Regions from separate parts of the Permianibacter fluminis genome, predicted to be linked through region 1. Evidence: predicted binding sites of a transcription regulator. Region 1 holds the regulator's gene; the other holds the start of a gene.
The links. The regulator FliA, encoded in region 1, starts transcription of late flagellar genes. The targets are predictions, from matches to a motif close to CTAAAGTTTNNNNNNNNNNNGCCGNTAA.

Region 1 (14,462 bases):
ACGGCGCTGGCGACTGCCGAGACCGGATGCGGAATCGGCTCGGGCTGGCTGCTGACAGCTTCAACCGCCGGTTTGCTAACCGGTGCGGTGACCGTTTTTGTGATCGGAGCGGCTACCTGAGCTGCTATCGGAGCAACGACCGGAGCCGCAACTGGCGCCGCGATTGGCGCCGCCACGACGGCCACTGGCTTTTCCGAGACCTGGTCCAGCAACTGCTGCAAGCGCTGCCGGGCCGCCGGCAGGATTACGGGTTCAGCCACCGGCTCGGCATGCGGTAGCAGCGAGGCCGCCGGCGAGGCCAAAGGCAACGGCATCGGCGCCAGCAGCCGATCGAGATAATCGGCCAGAGCCTGTTCAGCGCGGTGTTTGCTCATGACGCCGCCTGACTGACCGGCGGCGCTTGCGATATCCGTTGGATTTGAATGATGTCGCGCATCAGCTGCGCATAGGCTTCCACCGCACGCGACTCCGGCGCGAACACATTCGGCGGCAGATGCGAGCGGCTGGCTTCGCGCAAACGGGTATCGACCGGCACCACGCCACGCCAGACCTTGTCACCGTGGCCATCACGCAGTTGCCGCAGGCATTGCACGGCGGCGCGGGTGCGCCGATCAAACATGGTCGGAATGATGCGATACGGAATCGGCAGTTTGCGCGAACGCTCGATCATCTGCAGCGTGCGCAGCATGCGCTCCAGTCCCTGCAGCGCCAGAAATTCGGTTTGCACCGGCATCAACAGGTAATCGCAGGCCGCCAGCGCATTGACCATCAAGACGCCGAGCACCGGCGGGCAATCGATCAATACGTTGTCATAATCGGCCTGCACCATCGCCAGCATGCGGGTGATGATGAGGCCCTGACCATCCTGGCCGGCGAGCAGTTTTTCCAGCGTCGCCATGGCAACCTGACCCGGAATGAATTGCAGGCCCGGCTGACCGGTGTCTTTCACGCATTGCAGAATCCGTTCACGGCTGAGCGAGCGGTGTTCGGTGAACAGATCAAAAATGCCGGGGTCATCGCCTTCCGGATTGGCGCCAAAATACGCCGTCAGCGAGGCATGCGGATCCAGATCGAGCAGCAGCACGCGCGCGCCTTTGCTCGCCAACAGACCACCCAACGACACCGAAGTCGTGGTCTTGCCGACGCCGCCTTTCTGGTTGGCTACCGCCCAAATCCGCACAGCCCACTCCCGTCATCATTCAATCGCATCCCGCGCCATTTATGGCTTGGGTTTCGGCGGTGCCGATTGCTGCTCCGGCACCGCTGCAGGTTCGTTGCGCTCCTTGCCGCGTATCAGCAAACCTCCGTTCGGCAAGCGCACCACATCCAGCGCTTCCGTTGGCTCCGCTTCGGTAGCGGTTGCCGCATTTGTCACCGGACTCGTCGTCGATGTCGTAGCCGGCGTTGACGTTGACGTCGCCGACTCCGACCTGCTCGCCGGATCGGCCGGCAAACGTTCGCCGCCTGCTGCCGGCGCGCCCTTGCCGCTGCTCTCGTCGCGGTGTTTGTCCGGTTCATGCAGCCGCGAAATCGCCAACACCACGCGCCGGTTGCGCGCCCGCCCTTCTGCCGTGTTGTTGCTGGCAATCGGGTTGAACTCGCCAAAACCCTCGACCGCCATCCGTGCCGGCGGGATACCAAAGCTTTGCAGCTTCCGTACCACCGCGACTGCACGGGCCGATGCCAATTCCCAGTTTGACGGAAACCGCTCGGTCTCAATGGCCTGATTGTCGGTGTAGCCGCGGATGCGCATCAGATTGCGACTGTCACGCAGCTTTTCTGCCAGCTCGGTCATGATGGGGTCAGCGGCTTTGCCGAGCACGTCGCTGCCACTTTCGAACAGCAAGCCGGAACGCATATCCACTTCAATCCAGTCCTGATTGCCGCGCAGCGCCACCATGCCGGCATCGATCAGCGGCTGCAGCGATTGCTCCAGCTCACCGTACAGCTGGGAAAATTCGCGCTTCTGTTGCTCGTTCGGCGCATTGGCGGCCGGCAAGCTGAGGTCTTCCTGCGCCGCCTGCTCGTCTTTTGGCGCCGTGACCGGCACCGCTTCCGGTTGGCCTTCCAGCAAACCCTCGCCGGTTGGTGTGGCCGATTGGCTCGCCTGCTCGGCAGGCTCAGCGGTGTTGGTGGGGGTACTTTCAAACGCCGACAGCAAGGAATCCGACAAGACCCGGTACTTGCCTTCATTGACCTGCGAAATGGAATACATCACGACAAAGAACGCGAACAACAAGGTGATGAAATCGGCGTAGGAAACCAGCCAGCGATGGGTGTTTTCGCCTTCTTCGTAACGGCGACGGCGGATCATGACGAGCTCGTATCAGGGCGCGGGGTAAACATCACGGCGGATTGACGAAACCGGCCAGCTTGTTCTCGATGACGCGCGGGTTCTCCCCTTCCGCGATCGCGACAATGCCTTCGATCAACATTTCCCGGTACTGGCTTTGCGCCAGCACCAGTGCCCGCAGCTTGTTGGCTACCGGCAGAAACAGCAGGTTGGCAAAACCGACCCCGTAGACAGTGGCAACAAACGCCACGGCAATGCCGCTGCCGAGCCGCGACGGGTCACTCAAGTTGCCCATCACCTGAATCAGCCCCATGACCGCGCCAACGATGCCGAGCGTCGGACAGTAACCGCCCATCGCTTCGAACACCCGCGCCGATTGCAGTTGCCGCTGCTCTTGCAATTCCAGATCGGTCAGCATGGCGCCGCGGATGCTTTCCGGCTCGCCGCCGTCCACCAACATGGCCAGCCCTTTGCGGGCAAAAATATCGTCTTCGCGATCCACCAGTTGCTCAAGTCCGAGCAAACCTTCCTTGCGCGCCGTCGCACTCCAGTTGACCAGGCGGCGCAAACCATCGGCAAACGGCAACACTGGCGGCCGGATCACCCAGCGCAGCATTTTGAACGCGTGCAAAAAGGTTTTCAGTGGCGTTTGCAACAGCGTGGCGCCGAGCGTGCCGCCGATCACGATCAGCAGCGCCGGACCGTTCATCAGCGCGCCCAGCTGACCGCCTTCCAGCAGCTGACCGACCAGCACCGCGATCAGTCCAAGCAGGAAACCTATCAGTGCCAGAGAATCCACCGTTCAGATCTCCGCCGCCAGCCGACGTCCGATTTCGGTCAGCGCGACCACCTGATGACTGATGCCGGCCGCAGCAACCGCTTGCGGCATGCCGTAAACGACGCAGCTCGCTTCGTCCTGCGACCAAATCGTGCTGCCTTTGTCACGCAACAAGCGCGAACCTTCACGACCGTCCGCACCCATGCCGGTCAGCACGACCGCCACCACATTGCCACCGAGCAAATTGGCCGCCGAACCAAACAGCACATCAACGCAAGGCGCGTACTGCAGCCGGGCGTCGGTTTCCCGAATGCGCACCCGTAGCTGCCCGCCTTGTCCTTCCAGCGTCATTTGTTTGCCACCCGGCGCCAGATAAACATGACCGGCTTGCAGGACATCGCCATCGGCGGCTTCCTTGACCCGGACATTGCACAAACCATCGAGTCGCTGGGCAAAGGCTGGCGTGAACGTGCCCGGCATATGCTGGGCAATGACAATCGGCACCGGAAAATTTTGTGGCAGTGGCGTCAGCACCTGCTGCAAGGCAACGGGACCGCCGGTGGAAGAACCGATCGCTACCAGTTTGGTGTTGCCGCGACGCAGTGTTTGTTTCGCCGGCTCAGGCCGAGCGCTGTCGGCTGCTGGTGTGGACCGTGCTGCCGGTGCTGGCGCACTGCCAGCACCCGTTGGCGCCGTGGCTGGCCGCCGCAACTCGGCAACCGGCGCCGGAGAACTGGAGGTTGATGAACCAGGCGTTGATGAACTGGAAGTCGCCGCCGGAGCCGGCGCAGCCGTGCGAAACGCGCCACCGCTGCGGCGCTGCTGTTGCAGGCCAATGGCTTTGACTTTTTCGCGCAGCAGATTGGCGGTATTGGACTGATTGCCCTGAACGTCTTCGTAACTTTTCAGCAGAAAATCGACGGCGCCGGCTGACATCGCATCCAGCGTCATGCGGGCGCCTTCATAGGTCAGCGATGACAGCATCAACACGGCGACCGATTGCTGGGCAACGATCTGTTTGGTCGCGGTGATGCCATCCATGACCGGCATCTCGACATCCATGGTGATGACATCGGGCTTCAGTTCAGCGGATTTCTTTACCGCTTCGAGACCATTGTTGGCCACCCCGACGACCTGGATGCCCGGATCCGATTTCAGAATCTCGACGACCCGCCGGCAGAAAAAATTGGAGTCATCAACTACCAGTACCCGCACAGCCATAATGAGCGCGCCTCACGCCGCACTGCGGCGCGCGTATTGTTTGAGCAATGCCGGCATATCCAGAATCAGGGCGATGCCACCATCCGAGGTAATCGTCGCACCGGCCATGCCCGGCGTACCCTGCAGGGATTTGCCCAAGGGTTTGATCACCACCTCCTGCTGGCCAATCAAGGCATCAACAACAAACCCGACGCGCTGCGAACCGATCTGGGCAATGACGACAAAACCTTCGCGACGTTTGGTGTTGCGCACGGCGCCGCGCACCAGCCACTCTTCCAGATGGAACAAGGGCAATGCCTTGCCACGCACCACGAGGGTCAACTGGCCATCAACCACGTTGGTCTTGGTCAGATCGAGATGGAAAATTTCGTTGACGCTGGCCAGCGGCAAAGCAAACACCTGCTTGTGCACGCTGACCATCAGGGTCGGCAGAATCGCCAGCGTCAGTGGCAGCTTGACTTGAATCAGACTGCCCTTGCCGACTTCCGACAACACCGACACCGAACCATTGAGTTGTGAGATGCGGGTTTTCACCACATCCATGCCGACACCGCGACCGGATATTTCCGAGACCTCGGCTTTGGTGGAAAAGCCCGCCATGAAAATCAGATTGAACGCTTCGACATCACTCAAGCGCTCGGCCTGATCTTGATCCATCAAGCCCTTTTCCACCGCTTTCCGACGCAGCATTGCCGGGTCCATGCCTTTGCCGTCATCGCGGATCTCGAGCAGGATGTGATCACCTTCCTGCGCTGCGGACAAAATGATCTTGCCGGTGCGATCCTTGCCGGATTTTTCGCGCTCATCCGGCATTTCAATGCCGTGATCCACCGCGTTGCGAACCAGGTGGACCAGCGGATCGGCCAGCGCCTCGACCATGTTCTTGTCGAGATCGGTTTCTTCGCCGATCAACTCCAGATTGATTTCTTTCTTGAGGCTGCGCGCCAGATCGCGCACGACCCGCGGGAACCGGCCGAACACTTTCTTGATCGGCTGCATCCGGGTCTGCATCACGGCGCCTTGCAGATCGGAGGTGACAACATCCAGATTCTGCACCGCCTTGCCCAAATCCTCGTTGCCAACCGCATTGGCCAACGTCAGCAACCGGTTGCGCACCAGCACAAGCTCGCCGACCAGATTCATGATGTCATCAAGGCGCTTGGTATCGACCCGGACGGTCGTCTCCGCTTGCGCCATGGCTTCGCCAGCTGCCGCCGGAGCGGCACCGGCAGCAGCCGTTGCTGTGGCAGCGGCGGGTGTTGCCGCTGCGGCGGCAGGTGCCGGAGCTGGTGTTGCTGCAGGTGCCCGCGCAGCGGGTGCGACTGGTGTCGGCGCTTTGCCTTTGCCGTGCAGCTGATCCAGCAAATCATCAAATTCGTTATCGGAAATGGTCTCGCCGGCTTTGCCAGCGGCCTTGCCAGCATCCGCCGATTTCGCGGCGCTCGCCTTGGCGGGTTTGTCTGCCGCTTTGGCAGCCGGTGCGGCCGGCTTTGCTGCGGGGGCCGCGGGTGCCGCGCCAGATTTTTTCTGCGCATCTAGCTGATCAAGCAGCTTGTCGAATTCGTCGTCCGAAATCGTGTCGCCGCCGGCAGCCGGTTTTGCGGCGGATGTTGTTGCGGATGTAGTTGCTGGCGTCGCTGTCGCCGCGACCACCGGCGCTTTGCCTTTGCCGTGCAGCGAATCGAGCAGCGCGTCGAATTCCTGATCCGAAATATCGCCAGAACCGGCACTTGCAGCCGGCGCCGTTGCCGCCGGCTTGCTTGCCGGTGCCGCGGCTTTGCTGCCCTGCAACTCGTCCAGCAGGCTTTCAAATTCGGCGTCGGTAATGTCACCGCTTGCCGCCGGTTTGGCCGCCGCAGCGGGTGCCGGAGCTGATGCCGCTACCGGCGCAGGTGCCGGTGCAGGCTCAGCCGCCGCGACCGGTGCCGCTTCGGCCGTCATTTTGCCTTCGGCACAGGCGTGCAGCGCTTCGAGAAAAGCCGGATCCGCAGGAACCGGTTCATTGCCGCCGCGCACTTCATCAAACATGCGGTTGACCACGTCCAGTACCTGCAGCACCTGGTCCATGATCTGGGCGTTGGCGCGCAGCTCTTGATTACGTAGCTTGTCAAAAATGTTTTCGCCGAGGTGGCACACTTCGACCAGCGCGGTCAGTTTCAGAAACCCGGCGCCACCTTTGACCGTATGAAAGCCGCGGAAGATCGCATTGAGCAACGGCAGATCATCCGGACTGCGCTCCAGCTTGACCAATTGCTCCGACAACAGCTCCAGAATCTCGCCGGCCTCGACCAGAAAGTCCTGGAGAATTTCCTCATCAGCATCAAGGGCCATCGTGTTCCGCCTGTAACCTGGAAATGGTGGTTGGACACTATGCAGAGTGCTTTCCGGCGCCGGTGAGACAAAGCGAAAGCCGCAACGAGGTTGAATTCCTCGTGAGGCGACTCTTTTGCAAAAAAAGCCGCAACGCTGTATCACCAAGTCCGGAAGGCGCTATGCATTGTGTAGCGACCGACCAACTCTCCAAACTTATTTGCAATCGTCGTGACTCAGAAAGTCAGACGCACATCTAACAATCACTTTGAGCGCCAATCGCCGTTTCCAGGTTAAAAGCCCAGACTGGATAACAGGGCATCGACATCGTCTTGCCCATGCACAGCATCCTGGCGCGTTTTGTCTATGATCGGGCCTTCCACACCCTTGGTCACTTCCGGTTTACCGGGTTCGCTCGCCGCTGACGCCATTTCGGTCATGCTGCCGAACATCTTGACCAACTCGACCAGACTGCCTTCGACGTCGTGCACCAGACTGATCACGCGCCGGATCACCTGTCCGGTCAGATCCTGATAATCCTGCGCCAGCATCACGTCATTGAGCGTGTGCTGGACATCGCTTAACTGCTTTTCCGTGCCTTCGAAATGCGCGACCAGATCGTCACACAGAATGCGGAATTCACCGGGCTGCATTTCCCGGCGCAGCAGCTTCTGCATCTTGCCGCGAAATTCGCTGGCTTGATGATTGAGCTGAGTCACCAGCGGCATGCAACGCTCGAGGCCATCCATGGTGCGGTTGGCCGCCTGCTCGGTCATCGTGATCACATAGTTGAGCCGCTCACGGGCATCCGGGATGTCGTGAGCGGCAAAACTGGTGATCTTGTTGTCGAGCTGAAAGCTGATCAGCGCTTCGTGCAATTGCCGGGTCAGCTTGCCGATTTCCGAAAACAGATTGACGTCCCGTTCACCGCGCATCTGGTCGAGCAATGACTGGGCGGCATCGTGTTGGCCCGACTCCAGCAATTGCACCAGCTCTTTGGCTTGTCCTAACACTTTCTGGCTCCACTGCTCATTATTGTCGGTGTCCATGCCACTGCTCCCGGGCTCAGCCACTGCTGCCGTGCCCCGCCGGGCTTAGCCAATCCGCTCGAAAATCTTGTTGATCTTTTCTTCCAGGGTTTGGGCGGTAAACGGTTTGACGATGTAACCATTGACGCCCGACTGCGCCGCTTCGACGATTTGTTCACGCTTGGCTTCAGCGGTCACCATCAACACCGGCAAGGTATTGAGATTGGGATCGGCGCGGACAGTCTTGAGCAAATCAATGCCCTGCATGCCCGGCATATTCCAGTCGGTGATCAGAAAGTCGAAGTTACCGTTCTGCAGCATCGGCAGTGCGGTAGCACCATCATCGGCTTCCGAGGTATTGGTGAACCCCAGATCGCGCAACAGGTTCTTGATGATGCGTCTCATGGTCGAGAAATCGTCGACGATGAGAATCTTCATGTTTTTGTCATACGCCATTAATCTGCCCTCAAATACTGAAAATTCTTATGCTGATACGACTTGGCGTCAGTTCCAGTCACGCAATTTGCCACGCAGCCGGGCCATGGCCTGGTTGCTGATCTGGCAGACCCGCGACTCGCTGACCCCCAAGACGGCCCCGATTTCCTTCAGGTTCATTTCCTCATCATAGTATAGCGCGAGTACCAGTCTCTCCCGCTCCGGCAGCTGGCTGATGGCAGCGGCCAAATCCTTGCGGAACGCCTCGTCATGAACCCCTTCCTGCGGACCGGCGAGATGAACCCCTTCCTGCTGCGCCAATAAATCGTCAGTCAGGCCGACATCATCAAAACCATAGACCGCCCCGCCGCTGCTGTCGGCCAGCAGCTGTTGAAATTCGTGCAGGCTGATCTGCATTTCCGCGGCGATTTCGGCATCGCGCGCATCCCGGCCAAGCCGCTGCTCAACCGCCTTGGTGGCCTCGGCAATGCGCCGGCCATTGCGATGGACCGAGCGCGGCAGCCAGTCGTTGCGACGCACCTCGTCCAGCATGGCGCCACGGATGCGGATGCCAACAAAGGTCTCAAAGCTGGCGCCCTTGCTGAAATCGTATTTGCGCGACGCCTCCAGCAAGCCGATCATGCCGGCCTGCATCAGGTCGTCGAGTTGCACATTTGCCGGCAAGCGAGCCAGCAAATGGTGGGCAATGCGTTTGACCAGTGGCGCGTACTGGTTAAGCAATTCCTCGGGGGATTGGGCAGTTTCGTACATGGCCTTCGCATAGTGGGCTGGTGCGTACATCAGCTACCCGTTTCTGACAGTGCCGCCTGGTTGGACATCTGCACCAGGCGCTCCATGAAAAATTCGATGTGGCCACCGGGCGTTTGCGGCAGGGGCCAGCTTTCCACTTTCTTGACCAGTTGCCGGTAGGCCAGCGCCGCCGGCGAACGCGGAAACGCATCGACCACCGGTCGCTGTTTGCGGATGGCCTTGCGCACGTTTTCGTCAAACGGAATGGCGCCGATGTAATCGAGCGTCACATCCAGATACTTGTCGGTGACCCGGGTCAGCTTGGCGTACAGATCGCGACCTTCCTGCGGACTGCGGACCATGTTGGCGAGCAGACGGAACCGCGCCATTTTGTGGTCGCGGTTCAGGATCTTCATCAGCGCATAGGCGTCGGTCAGCGAGGTCGGCTCGTCACAGACCACGAACAAGACATCCTGCGAAGCCTGGGTAAAACTGATCACGGTGTCGGAAATGCCGGCCGCGGTATCGATCAACAAATAATCAATCTGGTGGCCGATTTGGCTAAACGCCCGAATCAGTCCGGCGTGTTCGGCCGGGCTCAGCTGCGCCATGGCCTGGGTGCCACTGGAAGCCGGCACAATCTTGATGCCACCGGGGCCATCGAGCAGGATGTCCGGAATGTCGCATTCGCCGCTGATCACATGAGACAGATTGCGGCCGGCATGCAAACCGAGCATCACGTCGATGTTGGCCAGACCGAGGTCAGCATCCAGCACCATGACCGCATGGCCCTGCTCGGCCAGCGCGACCGCCAGATTGACCGTGACGCTGGTCTTGCCGACGCCGCCCTTTCCGCCGGTAACCGAAATCACCTTGACCGGCCGTGCCTGTATCATCCGCCGTAACCCCGAGGCCTGGTCCAGGCCCTGTTTGAAATCAAATGCCAGCATGGGCGGTCACCTTGGCTGGGTTGGCCGCCACCTGAGCCGCCAACCCCCGGCCGACCGGAAGTTCTTGCGCCATCAGCCATTCGTCCGGGCCGTCGCGGAATTGTTCGGCCAGCTTCAGCGCCCGGTCGACCAGTTGGGCACCGCGCAAGGACCGCAGATCCTCCGGCACCCGCTGGCCGTCACAGCTCGCCATCAGCGGCAGCCGGCTCTCCAGCAGTACCGTCAGGACCGCACCCAGCGACGTGGTTTCATCCAGTTTAGTCAAGATTGCGCCATGCACACGGCGCTGACCGAATTGCTTGACGCTTTCCTGCAAAATCGCCCGTTGTGCGGTCGCCGACAGCACCAGAACCTGTTTGACCGGGTAACGGGCGCTGGCCAGTGCGGCCAGTTGCTCGGCCAGTCGGGCATCGCGCTGGCTCATGCCGGCGGTGTCGATCAGGATCAGCCGGCGGTCGACAAAACTGTCGAGCGCGCTTTGCAAACTGGCGGCACTGTCGGCGGTGCGCACCGCGCAGCCAATCAATCGTGCATAGGTCGCCAGCTGATCGTGACCGGCAATACGGAAACTGTCGGTGCTAATCAGGGCAACGCTGCCGGCGCCGTGACGCAGGGCAAATCGCGCTGCCAGTTTGGCAATGGTCGTGGTCTTGCCAACGCCGGTGGCACCAACAAAGGCATAAATGCCGCCTTGATCGAGCATGGCGTCATCGCTGTTGACGATATCGCGGGCGATCGCCGCATAGGCCGTTGCCAACGCCTGTTCGACATCACGGCCTTCGGCACTGGCATACACCTCGCGCAGCCGCGGTGACAGCTCCAGCGCGGCCAACCGTTTGGTCAGCATCGCGCGCAGCGGCTGCCGCTGCTTCAAATCGCGCCAAGCGAGACCCTGCAATTGCTCCTGCATCAAACCGCGCAACTGCCGGACTTCTTCCTGCAGATCACGCAAGCCTGCCGGCGCGGCATTTGGACCCGGCCAATCGGCCTGCAAGTCTTGACGCTCATTGTGCTGAAGGCCGGCTTGCTGGCTGCGTGGCGCGTTTGGCATCTGATCAGTGTCAGCACCGTCCGGGCGGCGCGCTTTTTCGGCAGACGTCGCAGCGCGGGCAACCATCGCTTCGTGGTCAGCGTCGAACCGGGTCATACGCCGACTGGCAGCGGTCTTGGTCTGGCCTGCCGGTGCAGACTGAAATTTCCGACCGGCATCTTTTGCCGGCAGTTGGCGATTGCGTTCGGTGCGGCTACGCTCGCGCGGCGGCACGGCAACTTCGGCGGCGTGAGCATCGTCCGATGCTTGCGCGGATTGCCGCTCTGCCAACTCAAGAAAGGCTTCAAATGGTGTCTTCTTGCTGGTCGCTTGTGCCTTGTCAGCGGCTGGCGCACGCTTTGCTGCGGCCGGCGCAAGGGATTCGGTCATCGTTTCAGATGCCCCATCAGAGGACGCGCTATTGCGCGCATCAACGCTGCGCGGAACCGCTGTGCTCAACACCGACGGGTCGTAATCAATGGCGGCCAGCAACTCGACGCCACCGCCAATCCGGCGGCTCGACAAAATCGCCGCATCCGGGCCCAGCTCGCGGCTGACTTCAGCCAGCGCATTGCGCATGTCTTTGGCAAAAAAGCGGCGAATTTGCATGTTCCTGTACTCCATTAAACACTATGGCAAACGGCGGGCGTCAGCCCACTGTCGCGACAATTTTCACTTGCTTGTTTTCCGGAATTTCTTGATACGACAGCACGTGCATGCCGGGACTGACAAAGCGGGCAAAGCGCGCCAGTGTTGGCCGCAAACCGGGCGAAGTCAGCAATACCGAGGGTTGCCCGGACATCTCCTGACGCTGACCGGCATCAAGCAGGGATCGCTGCAACCGTTCGGCGAGACCCGGCTCGATGGCACCTTCATCGCCAGCAATCTGCAGTGATTTCTGCAGCAATTGCTCCAGTGACGGCTCCAGCGTAATCACCGGCAATTCCGCCGCCAAACCGTTGATGTTCTGCACGATCAGCCGAGCCAGCGCGACTCGGCAGGCGCCGGTCAACGCGACCGTATCCTGGGTGCGGCCGGCATGTTCGATCAGTGTTTCGGCGATGGTGCGCAAATCGCGGATCGGTACCTGTTCGCGCAGCAGGTTCTGCAGCACGCGCACGACAATCGACAGCGGCAGCGCCTGCGGCGTCAGTTGCTCAACGAGTTTCGGCGCCGATTTCGCCAGCTGCTTCAACAGCTGCTCGACTTCTTCATGGCCGAGCAATTCCGAGGCATGGGTTTGCAGAATCTGCGACAGATGCGTTGCGACCACGGTCGAGGCATCGACCACGGTATAGCCGAGCGCTTGCGCGTGCTCGCGGGTATTGCGATCGATCCAGACTGCAGGCAAACCGAACGCGGGATCTTTGGTGGTGGTGCCTTGCAGATCACCGAAGACCTGGCCGGGATTGATCGCCAGTTCGCGGTCGACAAAAATATCGGCTTCGCCGATGTTGACACCCATCAGCGTGATGCGATACCCGCTTGGCGGCAGATCCAGGTTGTCGCGGATGTGCACTGGCGGCACCAGAAATCCCAGATCCTGCGACAGCTTTTTCCGCACGCCTTTGATGCGGGCCATCAGCTTGCCGTCTTGCGCCTTATCGACCAACGGAATCAGACGATAACCCACTTCCAGCCCAATCGGATCCACCTGGGCAACATCATCCCAACCCAGTTCCTTGAGCTCGGGCGCGGTGGCGACCGGCGCCGGCTGCGCCGCCGCAACGCGCGCCATCAGCGCGGCTTGCGCGGCTTTTTTCTTGACCCTGCGCGCCAGCAAAACGCAGCCAACACCGAGGAACAAAAACGCCAGATGCGGCATGCCGGGCACCAGGCCCATCGTGATCAGGACATAACCGGTAATCTCCAGTGCCTTCGGCTCGCGGAACAGTTGCGACATCATCTGTGCCGCCATGTCCTGCGTACTGTTTTGCCGGGTCACCATGATGGCCGCCGAGGTCGACAGCAACAGCGCCGGAATTTGTGCGACCAAGCCATCGCCGATGGTCAGCAAGGCGTAGAAACGAGCGGCGTCGGCAAATGACAAATCGTGCTGCAAGGTGCCGATGGCGATGCCACCCAGCAGGTTGATGAACAGCACCAGAATGCCGGCGACGGCATCACCGCGGACAAACTTGGAAGCACCGTCCATTGCCCCGTAGAAATCGGCTTCCTGGGCCACTTCGGCACGCCGGGTACGGGCTTCATCCTGATTGATGAGGCCGGCATTCAGATCGGCATCGATTGCCATCTGTTTGCCCGGCATGGCGTCCAAGGTAAACCGGGCGCTGACTTCCGAAATGCGGCCGGCACCTTTGGTGATCACGACAAAGTTGATGATGATGAAGATGGCAAACACGACGATGCCGACGGCGTAATTGCCGCCGACCAGCACCGAGCCAAAGGCTTCGATCACCGCACCGGCCGCCGCCGGACCGTGGTGGCCTTCCATCAGCACCACCCGGGTCGAACCTACGTTGAGCGCCAGGCGCATCAGCGTCGTAACCAGCAGCACAGTCGGAAACGCGGCGAAATCCAGCGGCCGCAGCACATAGACCGATACCAGCATCACGATCAGCGCCATCGCGATGTTGAACGAGAACAGTACGTCCAATGCCAGTGTCGGCAATGGCAGGGTCATCATCGCCAGAATGAGCAGCACCACCGCCGGCGTACCCAAGCCAGTCAGATTCATGCGCCGGACGCCCGGAACAGCGGCAGCGTCAGCCATGCAGTGGTCTCCTCAAACAAGGGCCCCATGCGCCACGCGCAGCGGGTTTTCCAGGACTGTCCGCGAAAACGACAGTCATCAGTAACGGTACTGTTCCGGAATCGGGTAATCCTTCGGCGGTGGCCGGGAACCGGCAGCGCCAAACTGGCGCAGCGAGAACACATAAGCCAACACCTGAGCCACCGCGAGGTACAAACCTTCCGGAATTTCCTGGTCAATCTCAGTGGTGTGATACAAAGCCCGTGCCAACGGCGGTGCCTCAAAAATTTGCACGTTGTGGGCGGCAGCAACTTGCCGGATTTGCAGCGCCATGAAGTCGATGCCTTTGGCCAGCACCATCGGCGCGCCGGGCTTGCCCGGGTCATATTTGAGCGCCACCGCAAAGTGCTCCGGGTTGGTGATGACCACGTCCGCTTGCGGCACTTTCTGCATCATTCGGCGCTGCGCCAGCTCGCGTTGCATGCGGCGAATGCGGCCCTTGACCTCGGGTTTGCCCTCCATTTCCTTGTATTCTTCCCGCACTTCCTGCTTGCTCATCTTCAGCTGCTGGTTGAAATTCCAAATCTGGAATGGCAGATCGATGGCCACGATCACCAGCAGCGACAGCGATACCAGCAGGAAGGTTTGCACCAGCAGATCGAGCGCATGCGTCAAGGTTTCGCGCACCCCGCTGCGACCAAGCGTCAAAAACTCGTCGGTGTAGTGCCGCAGGATTAGCGCCGCGATCAATCCGAGCACAATGAATTTGCCGGCAGCCTTGACCAGCTCGACCAGCGCCTGAGTACCAAACATTCGGCTCAGGCCCTTGAACGGCGACAGCCGATCGAATTTCGGCTGAATTGCCTCCGCCGAAAAATGCAGGCCGCCAATGGCGATGGATGACAGCAGGCTGATGACGAACAACAACAGCAGAATTGGCAGTGCGGCATACAG
Region 2 (14,462 bases), 960 kb from region 1:
GAGGCAGTGAACTTCTCCTTGAACGCGGCGAACGAGCCAAAGGCCTTGTTGATGGCGTCGGCCAGCGCGCCGGTCGGCTCGCCACCGGCGTTAGGCGCCAGCGAGTGCCAGTAGAAGGTGTGGTTCCAGATCTGGGCGGCGTTGTTGTACACGCCACCTTGCGAGCTCTTCATGATCTCTTCGAGCGACTTGCCTTCAAAAGCGGTGCCCGGCACCAGCTTGTTCAGGTTGTCAACATAGGTCTGGTGGTGTTTGCCGTAATGGAAATTCAGGGTCTCTTCCGAGATATGCGGGGCCAGCGCGGTGCGGACGTAAGGCAGGGGAGGCAGTTCGAACGCCATGACGGGATCTCCAGCAGATAGCGTAAAAACGGCAATACCCCAAGCAAAACTAAGGGTAAGCCGGGGAAAAAAGGCTGCGCATCTTAAGGGAAGTACCGCGACGCGACAAATGAACCCTGTGCAAAACCTCATGCCGGAGCGCTAGAATCGGGCGGCTTCGACTTTGTGCGGGTACGCACATTCATTAAAACAGTCCCATCGCCTCGACTGGACGATCAATCGGGCGATCAACAAGAACAGGAGGGCATCATGGAGGCATTGTTTTCACACGCCGGCGCCGAAATCGGCTTGCGTTGGCTGCACTTTTTCTTCGGCGTGGTCTGGATCGGCACGCTGTATTACTTCAACTTCATTCAAGGCGAATTCTTCAAGGAAGCTGAGGCTGCCACCAAGAGCAACATGATCCAGAAGCAGTTGCCGCGGGCACTGAACTGGTTTCGCTTTGGCGCCTTGTGGACCTTCGTCAGCGGCGCGCTGATCCTGGCGCTGCGCGGTGCCAACATCACCGACACGCTGTTTTTCGGCGTGCTGCTCGGTACCCTGATGTTCCTGAACGTCTGGCTGATCATCTGGCCGAACCAGAAGATCGTCATCGCCTCGACTACGCAAGTGGCGCAGGGCGGCGCCGCCCTGCCGGAAGCCGCTGCCGCCGGCCCGAAAGCGCTGTTGGCTTCGCGCACCAACGTGATGTTCTCGCTGGCCATGCTGTTCTTCATGGGGGCTGGTGCCCACATGCCGTTCGGCATGTTTGACCTCGGCAGCATCAAGATTTGGATCGCCATTGCCCTGATCGGCGCGCTGGAAGTCAACGGCATTGCCGGCAAGCTCGGCCCGATGACGACCGTCAAAGGCGTGATCCACTGTGGCGTCGGTTTGACCCTGGTTTTGCTGGGGTTGATGGCCTTCCTGTAACCCGGGCAGGTCAGTTGGTGGTTCCGTGACAGGGAACCGGGAAAAGGGCTGCGTGGCAGCCCTTTTGTTTGGTCAGGACTCGGCGGGACCGGCTCGGGTACAATAGCCGCCATTCCTGTCGTCAGTGGAGCCAAGCGCCGTGGACACCCTCGAGAAAATCCAGAAACAACTCGCCGACAATACCGTCGTGCTGTACATGAAAGGTTCACCAAAGCTGCCGATGTGCGGCTTCTCGGCCCGCACCGCCGAAGCGGTGCTGCAATGCGGCCAGCCGTTCGCCTACGTTGATGTGATCGCCAACCCGGACATCCGCGCCGAGCTGCCGAAATTCGCCAACTGGCCGACCTTCCCGCAACTGTGGGTCAACGGTGAACTGATCGGCGGTTGCGACATCGTCACCGAGATGTTTGCCAAAGGCGAGCTGATGCCGCTGCTGAAAGACGCCACCGAAAAAGCGAAGGCAGCGAAAGGCGAAGCCTGAGCGTGGTACTTCGGTAGGGCCCATCATCATCAGGCTGCATTCGAAAAAGAGCAGGTAAAAAACCTGCTCTTTTTTTTGCCTTGGTGCTGCGGAGCCGCCGATACCTTGCGTGTCACGCTGGTAGAAAAAACGTGAAGCCATATCGGATTTTGATTCTTGGCGCATACGGCAATTTTGGTCGTCGGCTGAGTGCGCGGTTGGCGCGGGTGCCGGACCTGGAATTGCTGCTGGCTGGCCGCTCCGGTCAGAAAGCCGAGCAACTGGTGGCGACGCTGCGCACCGGTGGCGCAAGCGCGCACTGCACACCGCTGGTGATCGATGCCCAGTCCGCCACGCTGCCGGCTGAGCTGAAAGAGTCAGGCGCCCAGCTGCTGATTCATACCGGCGGCCCGTTTCAGGGGCAGGACTATCGCGTTGCCCGCGCCTGTCTCGCTGCCGGTCTGCATTACATCGATCTGGCTGATGGTCGCGATTTTGTCACAGGCATCAGCCAACTGGATGCGGAGGCGCGTGCGCAAGACCGAGTAGTCATCAGCGGCGCCAGTTCGGTACCGGGGCTTTCGTCGGCTGTCATGCAGGCATTGAGCGCTGATTTGGCGCAGGTGGATAGGATTGATATCGCCATCGCGCCCGGTAATCGTACCGAACGGGGCGAGGCGACTGTTGCCGCCATTTTGAGTTACGTCGGCAAACCGAGCCAGATCTGGCAAGGCGGGCGCTGGCGGACGGTGTATGGTTGGCAAAATCTGCATCGCCATTCCTTTCCTGCGCCCGTTGGCAGACGCTGGTTGGCACATTGCGACGTGCCCGATCTGAGTTTGTTTCCGGAGCATTATCGTGGCGTGCAATCGGTGCAATTTTCAGCGGGGCTCGAACTGTCATTTCTGCATCTGGGCTTGTACGGATTGTCGTGGCTACGGCGATTGGGTTGGGTGCGAGATTGGTCACGCCATGCCGGCCGCCTGGCCCGAATGAGTCGCTGGTTCGAACGGTTTGGCTCTGATTCCGGCGGTATGGTCGTGACCGTGGCCGGGCGTGATCACGCGCAGCAAGTGCGTTGCCAGCAATGGCAGTTGCTGGCTGGCAGTGGCGACGGCCCGTTTGTGCCGACCATCGCTGCCGCCGTTCTTGCGAAAAAACTTGCCAGCGGTGCCGCCATGATCAGCGGCGCCCGGCCGTGTCTGGAGCAATTTACCTTGGCGGAGTTTGTTGCCGAAGCCCGCGATCTGGATATTCATTTCCGTTGCGATGAGCGGCCCACTCATGACTGATTCATCACTGCCGCCGTCGCTGTATCAACGTATTCTGGCCGAACGTTATGCCAAGTTGCCGGTTGCTGTGCAGGCAATGCATGGGCCACTGCTACAAGGTGAGCGGTGCGTGACAGGCCGCTGCCAGATCCGTGGCGCGCGACATCCCTTGGCCTGGTTGTGCGCTCGATTGGCAGGCTTGCCACGCGCACAGGATGAGGTTCCGGTGACGGTTGTTTTTCGCGCCGATAATCATGCTGAGCTATGGCTGCGGCGCTTTGGTCCCCAGCGCATGCGGTCCCGGCAATGGCAGCATCAGTCGCAGCTGATGGAGCGCGTTGGTCCGACCCGGTTTGTTTTTGATATTGAGACGGACAACGCCGGCTTGCAGCTACGACTGCGCGAGTTCTTCATTCTTGGTGTGCCCATCGCGCAGCGCTGGCACCCGATAGTGCATGCACGTGAATACGATCAGGATGGCCGCTTTCATTTTGATGTCCGGGCCGAGCTGCCGGGTATCGGACTGCTGGTTCACTATCGCGGTTATCTTGAACACAATACGGTGGCATCGTCATGAGTCGGCAACCGGCGGTAGCGAGCGCTTTGCCCGGCCATGATTGGGCTGCCATCTCCGGATTGCCGGCGCAAGTCATCGTATTTGATGGCCACTGCCGACTCTGCAATGGTTGGGTCAATTTTTTGTTGGCCCGAGACCAGAACAAGCGCTTCCACTTTGCGGCGGTGCAGACCAAGATCGGACAACAGCTACTGGAACAGGCCGGGTTTTCGGCGCTGGATCCGGAAACGATGTTGCTTGTCAGTAAGGGACGCGTTTACAGCCATACCGACGCCATATTGCGCGTGCTCTGGCAGCTCGGTGCTGGTTGGCGGCTGCTGAGCCTGTTGCGCCTGATACCGGAACGATTGCGGGATCCGCTCTATGTCGCCGTGGCACAGCGTCGCTATCGCTGGTTTGGTCGCACGGAGCAGTGTCGGATTCCTCAGGCCGATGAGGTTGAACGATTTCTGGATTGAATGGCAAAACGACAGAGCAAAAAAAAGGACGCCATCAACGCGTCCTTTTTTTTTGCTCATCGACAGCGGTTCAGCTGCCAACGCCACCCGCGGCCGATTGCAGATAATTCTGCAGGCCCATTTCCTTGATCAGGCTTTGTTGGGTTTCCAACCAGTCGATGTGTTCTTCTTCGCTGTGCAAAATGTCTTTCAGGACGTCGCGGCTGACGAAGTCATGCACGGCCTCGCAATGGGTGATGCCTTCTTTCAGTGCGGGCAGCGCTTTCAGTTCCAGCTTCAGATCGCATTTGATCATCTCTTCGACATTTTCACCGATCAACAGCTTGCCGAGATCCTGCAGGTTCGGCAGGCCTTCGAGAAACAGAATGCGCTCGATCAGTTTGTCGGCGTGTTTCATCTCGTCGATCGATTCGTGGTATTCGTGATCGGCCAGCGCTTTGTAGCCCCAGTTTTTGTACATGCGGGCGTGCAGGAAATATTGATTGATGGCGATCAGCTCGTTGGCGAGCACTTTGTTCAGGAAAGCGATGACTTTGACGTCGCCTTTCATGGCGGAATCTCCCGAGAGCATGCGTCCGGCACGGCGCTGGAGCCGGAAGTCTAGACCCGGGGCGGCGTCTGGACAATGCAGGCGCGAAGCCTAAGTGCTTGAAGCAAATGAGAGTCTGGATTGCTGGGCGAGCGATGCAGCTGGCGGGCGGCGCCATGCGAAGAGATAGCGGAATTGAGACTCAGGCAGCTTTGACGTGATCCGGCAGCTCGTCGAGGCAGTATTTGAGCAGCTCGCGGGCATCGCAGCCGCATTTGCCGCATTGGGTGGCAACGCCCAGTTCGCGGGCGAGATCCCGCATGCTGCTGGCGCCTTGCTCAACGGCTTCGCGGATCTGGCGGTCAGTGACGGCTTTGCACAGACATACGTACACGGCGGTGGACCTGCGGCGACGGGATGGTGGTTATTGTATGCAAATGAGAATTGATGTCAATTGATTCTGATTCGCATAAACTGGCGCCGTCGTACCGTCTGACTGACCGCAGGGGTCCGGCAGCGCAGGTCAGCAGGCCGGTTTTGCCTGCAAACTGTGCGGACGTACAAAAAAATGCCCCAGTGCGGCACTTGGAAATGGTGGGGCAGCGCCCACTATAATGACCGCCCTTTCCCGACCACTGTCACCTGCGGCGGCAGTGGTCACCGCTTTGATAACAGCGATTTTCACGACAACCTCAGGAGAACAACATGGGTGTATTGGTAGGTCGTCCGGCGCCGGACTTTACCGCTGCTGCTGTACTCGGCAATGGCGAGATCGTTGACAGCTACAACTTCAAGCAAGCGATCGAAGGCAAATATGCCGTGGTATTTTTCTACCCGCTCGATTTCACCTTCGTTTGCCCGTCGGAACTGATCGCCTTTGATCACCGCCTGAGCGAATTCAAGAGCCGTGGCGTTGAAGTCATCGGCGTGTCGATCGACAGCCAGTTCAGCCACCACGCCTGGCGCAATACGCCGGTTGAAAAGGGCGGCATCGGCCCGGTTGGCTATCCGCTGATCGCTGACGTCAAGCACGACATTTGCCGCGCTTACGATGTTGAGCATCCGGATGCCGGCGTGGTGTTCCGTGGCTCGTTCCTGATCGACAAAAAAGGCGTGGTTCGTCACCAAGTGGTCAATGATCTGCCGCTCGGCCGCAACATCGACGAAATGCTGCGCATGATTGACGCGCTGCAATTCACCGAAGAGCATGGCGAGGTTTGCCCGGCTGGTTGGAGCAAAGGCAAGAAAGGCATGACCGCGTCGCCGGAAGGTGTCGCCAAGTACCTGGCGAGCGAAAGCAAGTCGCTATAAGTCTTGCTGTCGAAACAAAAAAAGCCGCTTTCGAGCGGCTTTTTTTTGCCTTTACCTATGCTGCAGAGCGGTTTACGGTGCGGGAATTTCCCACTTTTTTCGCAGCTCAGCCAACAGTTCCGGATGACTGCGTAAAAACGCATTGAACTCGGCCAGGATGTCGCCATGCCTGATGGTGGACAGATGGTAGTGCGAGTCGGTGTGCGGCAGTGACGGGTCGTATACCAAGGCGCCCGGTTGCCGCTCGGTTTTGGCCAGATGGCGGGCAGCTACAACCACATTGAAATAACTGCCATCGACCCGGCCACTGAGCGTGGCTTTGGTCAACGCTTCCAGGGTGTCCATTTCACTCAGTTTGACCCGGCCATCGCGGATGCGATCAAGGTAATCGAAGGCGGTAAAGCCGCGCACGGTGGCGATGATCTTCAGGGTGTCAACACCGTTGCCGACCCGGTTTGGTCGCACCAGAACGCCGTCGGTAAATTCAATGATCGGCTCACTGTACTGGATCGCAATGCCGTTCTTTTCTGTTGCCAGCCAATAAGGATTGTCAGGAAATTTGAAATCGAGATGGTCGGCCAGAAACTCAATGTACAGCCGCTTGATGGGCAATGCCCGATACCGAAATGTATGACCGCTGTCAGCAGCAAACGCCTCCAGCACGTCATGGCCAAAGCCGCTGAATTGCTGGTTTTGATAGGCATAGTACGGCAAGTAGTTGAGTTCTTCGATGCCGACCAGCAAAGGCTCGGCGCTGACAGCCTGACCGCACCACAAGCCGAGCAACCAGAAAAGCGAATGGCGCATTCTGCCTCCGATAGCCACATCTTCAGATAGCACATTCGCATCGCTGTCATGGCACTGGCAACACGCCGTTACCGCTTAGCTGGCGCGTTCACACCGACCACTACGATTACACCCGAACTGCGCAGTGAGCACGGTCGCCGCCATGCCAAACCGGTGCCGCTACCTGCTGGCCTCTGTGCAGGTATAGCTGAATCAATCAGAACTGCCAGCGGCAAATCGGCGATCGCCATCGACGCACAGAGACCTGAAAGCCCAACGATAAATTGACGCGCCAGACTCAAGTCAGTACGTATGTCTAAGTAGAGAACCTGATCCGTAGCGACAAGGCGCCGGAATTATTGTGCTGAATGGCTGGGCGCGGAAGAAAAAAACGCCAGCATGAGGCTGGCGTTTTTTTTATTCCGCGCGGACTATCAATTGCGCAGCGTGTAACTCGGTCGTGGTGCCGGGTCGCGGTAGTACGGTTCCATTTTCGGCACCAGTTTGGCGAGTGCATCCTGGCGTTTGCCCGGCGCCGGGTGGGTGCTGAGCCAATCGAAGTTGCTGCTGCCACTGACCTCGGCCATTTTCTTCCACAGCGTGACAGCGGCGCGTGGATCGTAGCCGGCTTTCGCGGCCAGCTCGATGCCGATGGTGTCGGCTTCACTTTCAGCAGTGCGGCTGTTGGGCAGTTGCACTGCCACCGCGGCAGCCATTGCGCCAGCGGACACGGCCAGCGGATTGTCGCGCTGGGCGACGCCGAGCAGGGCAACGCCGGTGCTTGTCGCCATTGCTACCGACATCTTTTCAGCCGTGTGATTGGACAGTGCGTGGCCGATTTCGTGGCCCATCACTTGGGCGATTTCGTCATCGCTGGCGTCCAGTTTTTCGATCAGACCGGTGTACATCGCCATGCGGCCACCGGCCATGCAAAACGCATTGACCGTTTCCGGTTCGGCGATGACCTTGACACTCCATTCCCAGCTTTCCGTTTCCGGCCGGAACTTGATTGCCTGCGCCACCAATTTGCCGGTGATGGCTTCGACCCGTTTGATCAGCGCCTTGTCCTGACTCAATTTGCCTTTCTGGCCAAGCTGCGTCATTTCGGCCACGTAGGCTTCCTTGGAATCGCTGATTGCCTGCTGCTCCGATACCAGCATCAGTTGCCGGCGACCGGTTACCGGGTTGACGGCGCAGGCGGTGCTGAGTGCAGCCAGCAGCAATACCACGGCGATACGCATGAATCTGTCTCCTTGAACGGATGAATGGTGTAGCTCATTCGGCTTTGAATTGCGGGCTGACGAATGTCAGTCGCAACTGCCTTCGACTTTTTCTTCCTCTTCGGCGGCCATGCCGCCCAGCGGCGGCCAGCCGCCCAGATCCTGCCAGCGATTGATGATGCCGCAAAACAAATCCGCGGTGCGTTCGGCATCGTACACGGCCGAATGCGCTTCGTTGCCATCGAACTCAATGCCAGCGTGGGCGCAGGCTTTGGCCAGTACCGTTTGCCCGTAAGCGAGACCGGCCAGCGTGGCGGTATCGAAACTGGTGAACGGATGAAACGGGCTGCGCTTGATGCTGGTACGCTCGATGGCGGCATTCAGAAACGCCAGATCGAACCAGGCGTTGTGGCCCACCAGCACCGTGCGGTGGCAACCGTGTTTTTTCTGGGCCGCACGCACTTTGTGGAAAATTTCATTCAGCGCCTCTTTTTCGCTCACGGCAAAGCGGAACGGATGCGTCGGATCGATTCCGGTGAAGGCAAGCGCGGCCGCTTCGATATTGGCGCCGACAAACGGTTCGACATGGCAGTGCACGCTGTCACCGCGCTGCACCGCGCCGGTGACTGGATCGATTTCAATCAGCGTGGCGGCGATTTCGAGCAGGGCATCGGTGCGGGCATTGAAGCCGCCGGTTTCCACGTCGACGATGACGGGATAGAAACCGCGAAAGCGCTTGGCCAGCGAAAAAGTTGTCGGATTTGCCTGATAGGAGTCGCTCACGCTCAGCCCACCAGCTTGTAGCGCAGCGCTTCACCGGCGCGCAGCGGCACAATCTCGTCACTGCCAAAGGCATAACGCGCTGGAACCTGCCATTCCTCCTGATGCAGATGCACGTATTCGGTTGGCCGGGCGACGCCATACCAGTCACTGCCAAACAGGCTGGAAAAGCCTTCCAGCCGATCCAGCTTGCCAACACTGGCAAACGCTTCGGCGTACAGCTCGACTGCGGCATGCGCGGTGTAACAGCCGGCGCAGCCGCAGCTGGCTTCCTTGGTGTGAACGGCATGCGGTGCGCTGTCGGTGCCAAGGAAGAACCGGGCATTGCCGCTGGTGGCGGCGTCGAGCAGTGCCGCGCGATGGTGCTCGCGCTTGAGCACCGGCAAACAGTAATAGTGCGGCCGGATGCCGCCCTGAAAAATCGCGTTGCGGTTGTACAGCAGATGGTGGGCGGTGATGGTCGCAGCGACCTGATGCTCGCTGTCGCGGACAAATTCGGCGGCATCCTTGGTGGTGATGTGTTCGAACACCACTTTCAAACCGGGAAAGCGTTTCAGGGTCGGGATCAGGGTGCGATCGATAAAAACTTTTTCCCGATCAAAAATGTCGACGTGGTGATCGGTTTCCTCGCCGTGCACGCACAGCGGCACGCCGTGCTTTTCCATTTCTGCCAGCACACCATAGACTTTTTCGATGCCGGTGACGCCGGCATCGGAGTTGGTGGTGGCGCCAGCCGGATACAGTTTGTAGGCAAGGGCGAAATCGCTTTGTTTGACCGCGGCCACTTCCTTGGCATCGCTGTTGTCGGTCAGGTACAAGGCCATCAGCGGTTCAAAGCGATTGCCGGCCGGTCGTGCCGCCAGAATGCGTTCACGGTAACCGGCGGCTTGCGCCAGCGTGATCACCGGTGGCTTCAGGTTCGGCATCACCAGTGCGCGACCAAACTGATTCGCGGTGTGCGCGACCGTGCTGGTCAATTTGGCACCGTCACGCAGGTGCAGGTGCCAATCATCGGGGCGGAGCAATCGTAAACTCATGGTTGGGTCAGACTCATATGGGTGGCAGGCGCGAACCGACCGATCGGGAAACGGTTGCCGTTTACGGCCTGAGCATGTTTTGCCTGCAAGCGGGTCAATCGCGCGCCAAGCTGACGCCGGTGCCGGCACCAAGCATCGGGGCGGAGCAGTCGCAGGCTCATGCTCGGGACAGACTCGGAAAGCGGAATCGGGCAAGTGGCCGGCAATTATACCTGCCGCTCAAGAATCGGCACGGTCAGCCGATAAATCCGGAAGAATCGTCTCGGCAATGGCAGGGCTCATGATGAGCATGTTCCGGAAAACATCACTCCCGCTCGGGCTGATCGCCATTGCCGGCCTGCTCAGCGCCAGCGTCAGCGCCGAGCTGCTGCGCTATGAAGCCGATATCGAGCAATCCGGCTGGAAGACCACGCGTTCGGCGCTGCGTTGCACCCTGAGCCACGACATCCCCGGCTTCGGCCGCGCCTATTTCTTCGCCAGCAATGGCCAGCGCAACCTCGGTTTTGAACTGCAGAGTGAGTGGTCGTTGCCCTTGCAGCCCGGCCCGGTGACCATGCGCTCGCTGCCGCCCGCCTGGTCCACGGGCGAGCCGGCCGCCGAGCTTGGCATTGCACCGTATACCGAAGGCCGGACGCTGGTTGCCTTGAAGCAGGCCGCAGCCTGGCGGCTGCTGACCGAGCTTGGCCAGGGCCGGTTTCCGACGTTTTTCACCGACCGTTATGGCGACAATCAAAGCCCGGTTGCGGTTGGGGTGTCGGCGGTACGCTTTGCCGCCGCCAACCAGAAATTCCAGGATTGCCTGGCCGGCCTGCTGCCGTACACGTTTGCCGACATCGCCAAGTCGACGGTCTATTTCGAACATGACAAGGTCGATTTCACCCCGCAGACCCGGGCCCGGCTGAATCAGATCCGGGACTACCTGAAAGCCGACAAAACCCTCGATTTGATGCTCATCGAAGGCCACACCGACAGCATGGGTGGGCGCTGGTTCAACCAGCAGCTCGGCAAGCGGCGCGCCGAGGCCGTACGCGATTACCTGCTGCAGTCCGGCATCGATGCCAAGCGGGTGCAGACGGTGACTTACGGCGAGCGCAAGCCGGCCGCGGACAACAAGAGCGAGTACGGTCGCGCCAAAAACCGGCGGGTGCAGATTTCCATCAGCCGGTAAGGCGGAGGAGCGTTGAACAGCCATGACCGGTCAATTGGTACGCATTTAGGCACATGACCGGCAGGCAGGACTCGGGTATATTGGCCGGCCGTTTTTTGACCAATTCCGGCCCTCGCATGCGACTGCTGCATACCATGATCCGGGTGGGCGATCTGGACCGCTCACTGCATTTCTATACGGACATTCTTGGCATGAAGCTGTTGCGCCGGCGCGACTACCCCGATAGCGCCGATCCCCAAAAAGGCTTCACGCTGGCATTTGTTGGTTACGGTGACGAGAGCGACAGCAGCGTGATCGAGCTGACCCATAACTGGGGCGTCGATCACTACGAACTCGGCAACGCCTTCGGCCATCTGGCCATCGGCGTTGATGACGTGTACGCCGCCGCCGAACGCATCCGTGCGGCTGGCGGCAAAATTGTTCGTGAGCCGGGTCCGATGAAAGGCGGCAGCACCGTGCTGGCCTTTGTCGAAGATCCGGATGGCTATCGCATTGAGCTGTTGCCGGCCCAGCGCCGCAACGATTGACGCGAAACTGGCAAATTTGTACCGCTGGGCTAGATTTGTCTGACCGAGCGCCAGCTAGCAATCATTACCACTCTCCGACGTTGTAGATCGTTCAAAGCGTGCCAGGGATTCGGCGTGCCGAGAAGTCTTGTCCCAAAGAGGCGAAGGCATGAACCTGACTGTTACCCAACGCATTAGCGCCGGCTTTGCCGTCACCTGTGCATTCCTGCTGGTCATTGCCATTGTCAGCATCGGCAGCCTGACCAAAATCCAGAGCGATTTGTCGGCCGTTGCTGATCGCGCGGCTCCAATGGTGATCAAGGGCGGCGAGCTCAATTCCGATTTGCTGGAAACCTCGCGCGCACTCGGCAAGCATTTCAACGGCCGCACCACCGAAGAGCTGCAAGCTGCACGCGCGGCTTACGATCAGGCCGAGCGCAGCTATCAAGACAGCCGCGCCGAGCTCGGCAAGCTGGTCGAAGGCGAAAAGAAAATCAGCGCCGCCCTGCAAGTCATCGATGATAAAGCCAAGGCCTACCTTGGCACGGCGCCGCGCATTTTCACTGCCCACGAAGCCGAAATCGCGGCGTTGCTGAAAGTCGCCAAGCAGCGCACCAATTTTGAAGAAAGCGGTGATGATCTCGACGGTGAGCTGGCCGAGCTGGCCGATACCGGTCGCGGTAGTATCCGCGCCGCTGCCGGTCGAATGAACCGGCTGATTCGCGAAGGTACCGTCAGCGCCATTGACGCGTTGGCGATTCGCCAAGTCAATCGGCTGGCACCGGTGCTGCGCGATCTGGAAGCGATTGCCGAGTCGGTTGATGAGCGCAGCAAGGAATTGAAGGCAGCGGGTGCCGACAGCGATCTGCTCGACAGCATTCACAGCTACCGCGGCTTGCTCAGCGGCCCCAACAGTGTCGTGGCGATCTATCAGCAGCAACTGGAGCAGGGCGCTGCGGCCAAAGCGGCCTTCGATGAAGCCGAGGCCCAATTGGTCGAAGCGTTGGCCGCACTGCGCGAAGAAATGGCCGAGGTCGACGCCTTCAAGAACAACGCCAAGAAAAGTGCCGACAATGCGGTCAGCTATAGCCGCCTGATCGTCATCGTGGCGTCGGTGATTGCGTTGGCCTTCGCGGCGATGATCGCATTCTGGGTGACCCAGAGCATTCGCAAACCGCTGAACAACACCATGCAGGTGATTGAGCGGGTCGCCGATGGCGACATGACGGTACAGGTTCCGGTCGAAGGTCAGGACGAATTCGGTCATCTGGCCGAGTCAGTCAACCGGCTGACCGCGCAATTGCGCAACATGCTGCAGCAGATTTCCGGTACCGCCCATTCGCTGGCGTCGGCCGCCGATCAAACGGCGCGCATTTCCGAAAGCACTCACGATGCCATCGACAAGCAGCGCGCCCAGACCGAGCAAGTGGTCGTTGCCATGACCGAGATGACCGCGACCGTACAGGATGTCGCGCGCAGCGCCAACAGCACGCTGACCCAGGTGCACAATGCGGAAAAGGAAACCAGCTCTGGCCAGGCCGTGATGCGGCATAGCATGGAGTCGATCAACCGGCTGGCTGGCGAAGTGCAGCAGTCGGTGGAAGTCATCAACCGGCTCGATGCTTTCAGTGCGCAAATCGGCACGGTACTGGATGTCATTCGCGGTATCGCCGAGCAGACCAATTTGCTGGCGTTGAATGCCGCCATTGAAGCGGCCCGCGCCGGCGAGCAAGGCCGCGGTTTTGCCGTGGTGGCGGATGAAGTGCGCACGCTGGCCTCGCGCACACAGCAATCGACGGCCGAAATTCAGCAAACCATCGAACGCCTGCAATTGGGTGCCCGTGAAGCGGTGCAGACCATGGCGCGCAGCCAGAAAGAGGCCGAAGCGTCGGTCACCGAAACCGCGCGTGCCGGCGAGTCGCTGGAGCGCATCACCCAGGCCATGGGCGTCATCAACGACATGAGCACGCAGATTGCCAGCGCTGCCGAAGAGCAGAGCGCCGTGACCCATGAAATGCACGAGAACATGATGACCATTTCGGCGGCGTCGGAACAAACCTCCAGCGGCGCCGAGCAGAACCGGGCGGCGGCGCGCGAGCTGGCGCGACTGGCCGAGGCATTGCAGCAGATGGTGCAGAAATTCCGGGTCTGATGACGGTCAAGTGGCGCGAGCTGCGAGAACGAGCAATACAGGCGAGTCAATCGTGGCTCGGCGAGGTACGTCCGCGCTGAGTCGCAATACAAACCAAGCAAACGCAAGCCAACAAAAAGCCCGCATCTGCGGGCTTTTTGTTGGCTGCTGACAGCGCCTCAGTTGGTCGCTTTCAGCATGTCGATAAATGGCTTCTTGGCCGGATCACTGGCGGCCTGCTCTTCAGTCCATTGCAGAATGGTTTTGCCATCGTGCTCTGGCGCACTGACGGCGGCATTGCCGACCTGGCTCAGAATGAAGTCGGTGACGTCGGTGGCGTTGAAGGCGATCGCGGTGCGCAGCAGCGAACCGCCGTTGAAGGCCCCTTCCTTGCCGCACAGAATGCCGCCATAAACGCGGCGCAGCTGAAGATCCGCATCCTTGATTTTCTTCCGGAACAGCGTGCGGTCATTGGCGCGGGCAAAGTCACAGAGCGTGGCGGCCAGGCGGGCGTAATCATCATCCGCCGCCTGGACGTTGCTGGCGGGAGCCGACAGCAGGGGCAACAGGGCGAGCAGCAGGTGGCGTTTCTTCATTTTTTGCCTCGATGGTTGATCTGTTGGCAGGAGGGGATACGCGCGACCCGTGCTCTCAATACGGGCTCACGTACTGCCGTGCGGCAAAGTATAGCTGCTGTGCCAGCTAGTGAAATCTGGAAATAAAACCGGCTGTTTCTGTCAAAAAAATAACGCCGCCTGAGAGGCGGCGTTATAGCAACGGGAGGTCTTTGATTTCAAAAGACTTCGTTATTTTTTCTTGTAACCGGCAGCAGTTGCCTCGGTCACCATGGCCGGATCGGCGCCGTAGGAAATGGCGCGCTGGGCATAGGTGGCTTCACCTTTCGGATAAGCGGTAGTGGCGACCGTGATGGCTTCGTACTGATCAAAGCCGGCATCAAGCGCAGCATCGAAGGTT

Region 2: the regulator FliA is predicted to act here: its motif matches at 9,901-9,928, upstream of HPT27_RS09215 (flagellar protein MotY).

Annotation. Positions count from the first base shown of each region.
Region 1 is NZ_JABMEG010000001.1:3,070,969-3,085,430, forward strand. It holds gene HPT27_RS13345 (chemotaxis protein CheW) at 1-374, opposite strand, end outside; gene HPT27_RS13350 (ParA family protein) at 371-1,180, opposite strand; gene motD (flagellar motor protein MotD) at 1,220-2,314, opposite strand; gene HPT27_RS13360 (flagellar motor protein) at 2,346-3,092, opposite strand; gene HPT27_RS13365 (protein-glutamate methylesterase/protein-glutamine glutaminase) at 3,096-4,292, opposite strand; gene HPT27_RS13370 (chemotaxis protein CheA) at 4,305-6,623, opposite strand; gene HPT27_RS13375 (protein phosphatase CheZ) at 6,896-7,651, opposite strand; gene cheY (chemotaxis response regulator CheY) at 7,697-8,068, opposite strand; gene HPT27_RS13385 (RNA polymerase sigma factor FliA) at 8,135-8,836, opposite strand; gene HPT27_RS13390 (MinD/ParA family protein) at 8,866-9,711, opposite strand; gene flhF (flagellar biosynthesis protein FlhF) at 9,752-11,404, opposite strand; gene flhA (flagellar biosynthesis protein FlhA) at 11,445-13,529, opposite strand; gene flhB (flagellar biosynthesis protein FlhB) at 13,608-14,462, opposite strand, start outside.
Region 2 is NZ_JABMEG010000001.1:2,114,040-2,128,501, forward strand. It holds gene HPT27_RS09150 (superoxide dismutase) at 1-341, opposite strand, end outside; gene HPT27_RS09155 (urate hydroxylase PuuD) at 591-1,253, shown strand; gene grxD (Grx4 family monothiol glutaredoxin) at 1,393-1,734, shown strand; gene HPT27_RS09165 (saccharopine dehydrogenase family protein) at 1,866-3,005, shown strand; gene HPT27_RS09170 (DUF4166 domain-containing protein) at 2,998-3,561, shown strand; gene HPT27_RS09175 (thiol-disulfide oxidoreductase DCC family protein) at 3,558-4,019, shown strand; gene bfr (bacterioferritin) at 4,090-4,569, opposite strand; gene HPT27_RS09185 (bacterioferritin-associated ferredoxin) at 4,751-4,942, opposite strand; gene HPT27_RS09190 (peroxiredoxin) at 5,254-5,859, shown strand; gene HPT27_RS09195 (substrate-binding periplasmic protein) at 5,932-6,666, opposite strand; gene HPT27_RS09200 (M48 family metallopeptidase) at 7,080-7,886, opposite strand; gene rnt (ribonuclease T) at 7,953-8,648, opposite strand; gene pyrC (dihydroorotase) at 8,651-9,682, opposite strand; gene HPT27_RS09215 (flagellar protein MotY) at 9,963-10,850, shown strand; gene gloA (lactoylglutathione lyase) at 10,967-11,377, shown strand; gene HPT27_RS09225 (HAMP domain-containing methyl-accepting chemotaxis protein) at 11,526-13,508, shown strand; gene HPT27_RS09230 (DUF3718 domain-containing protein) at 13,667-14,083, opposite strand; gene HPT27_RS09235 (hypothetical protein) at 14,294-14,462, opposite strand, start outside.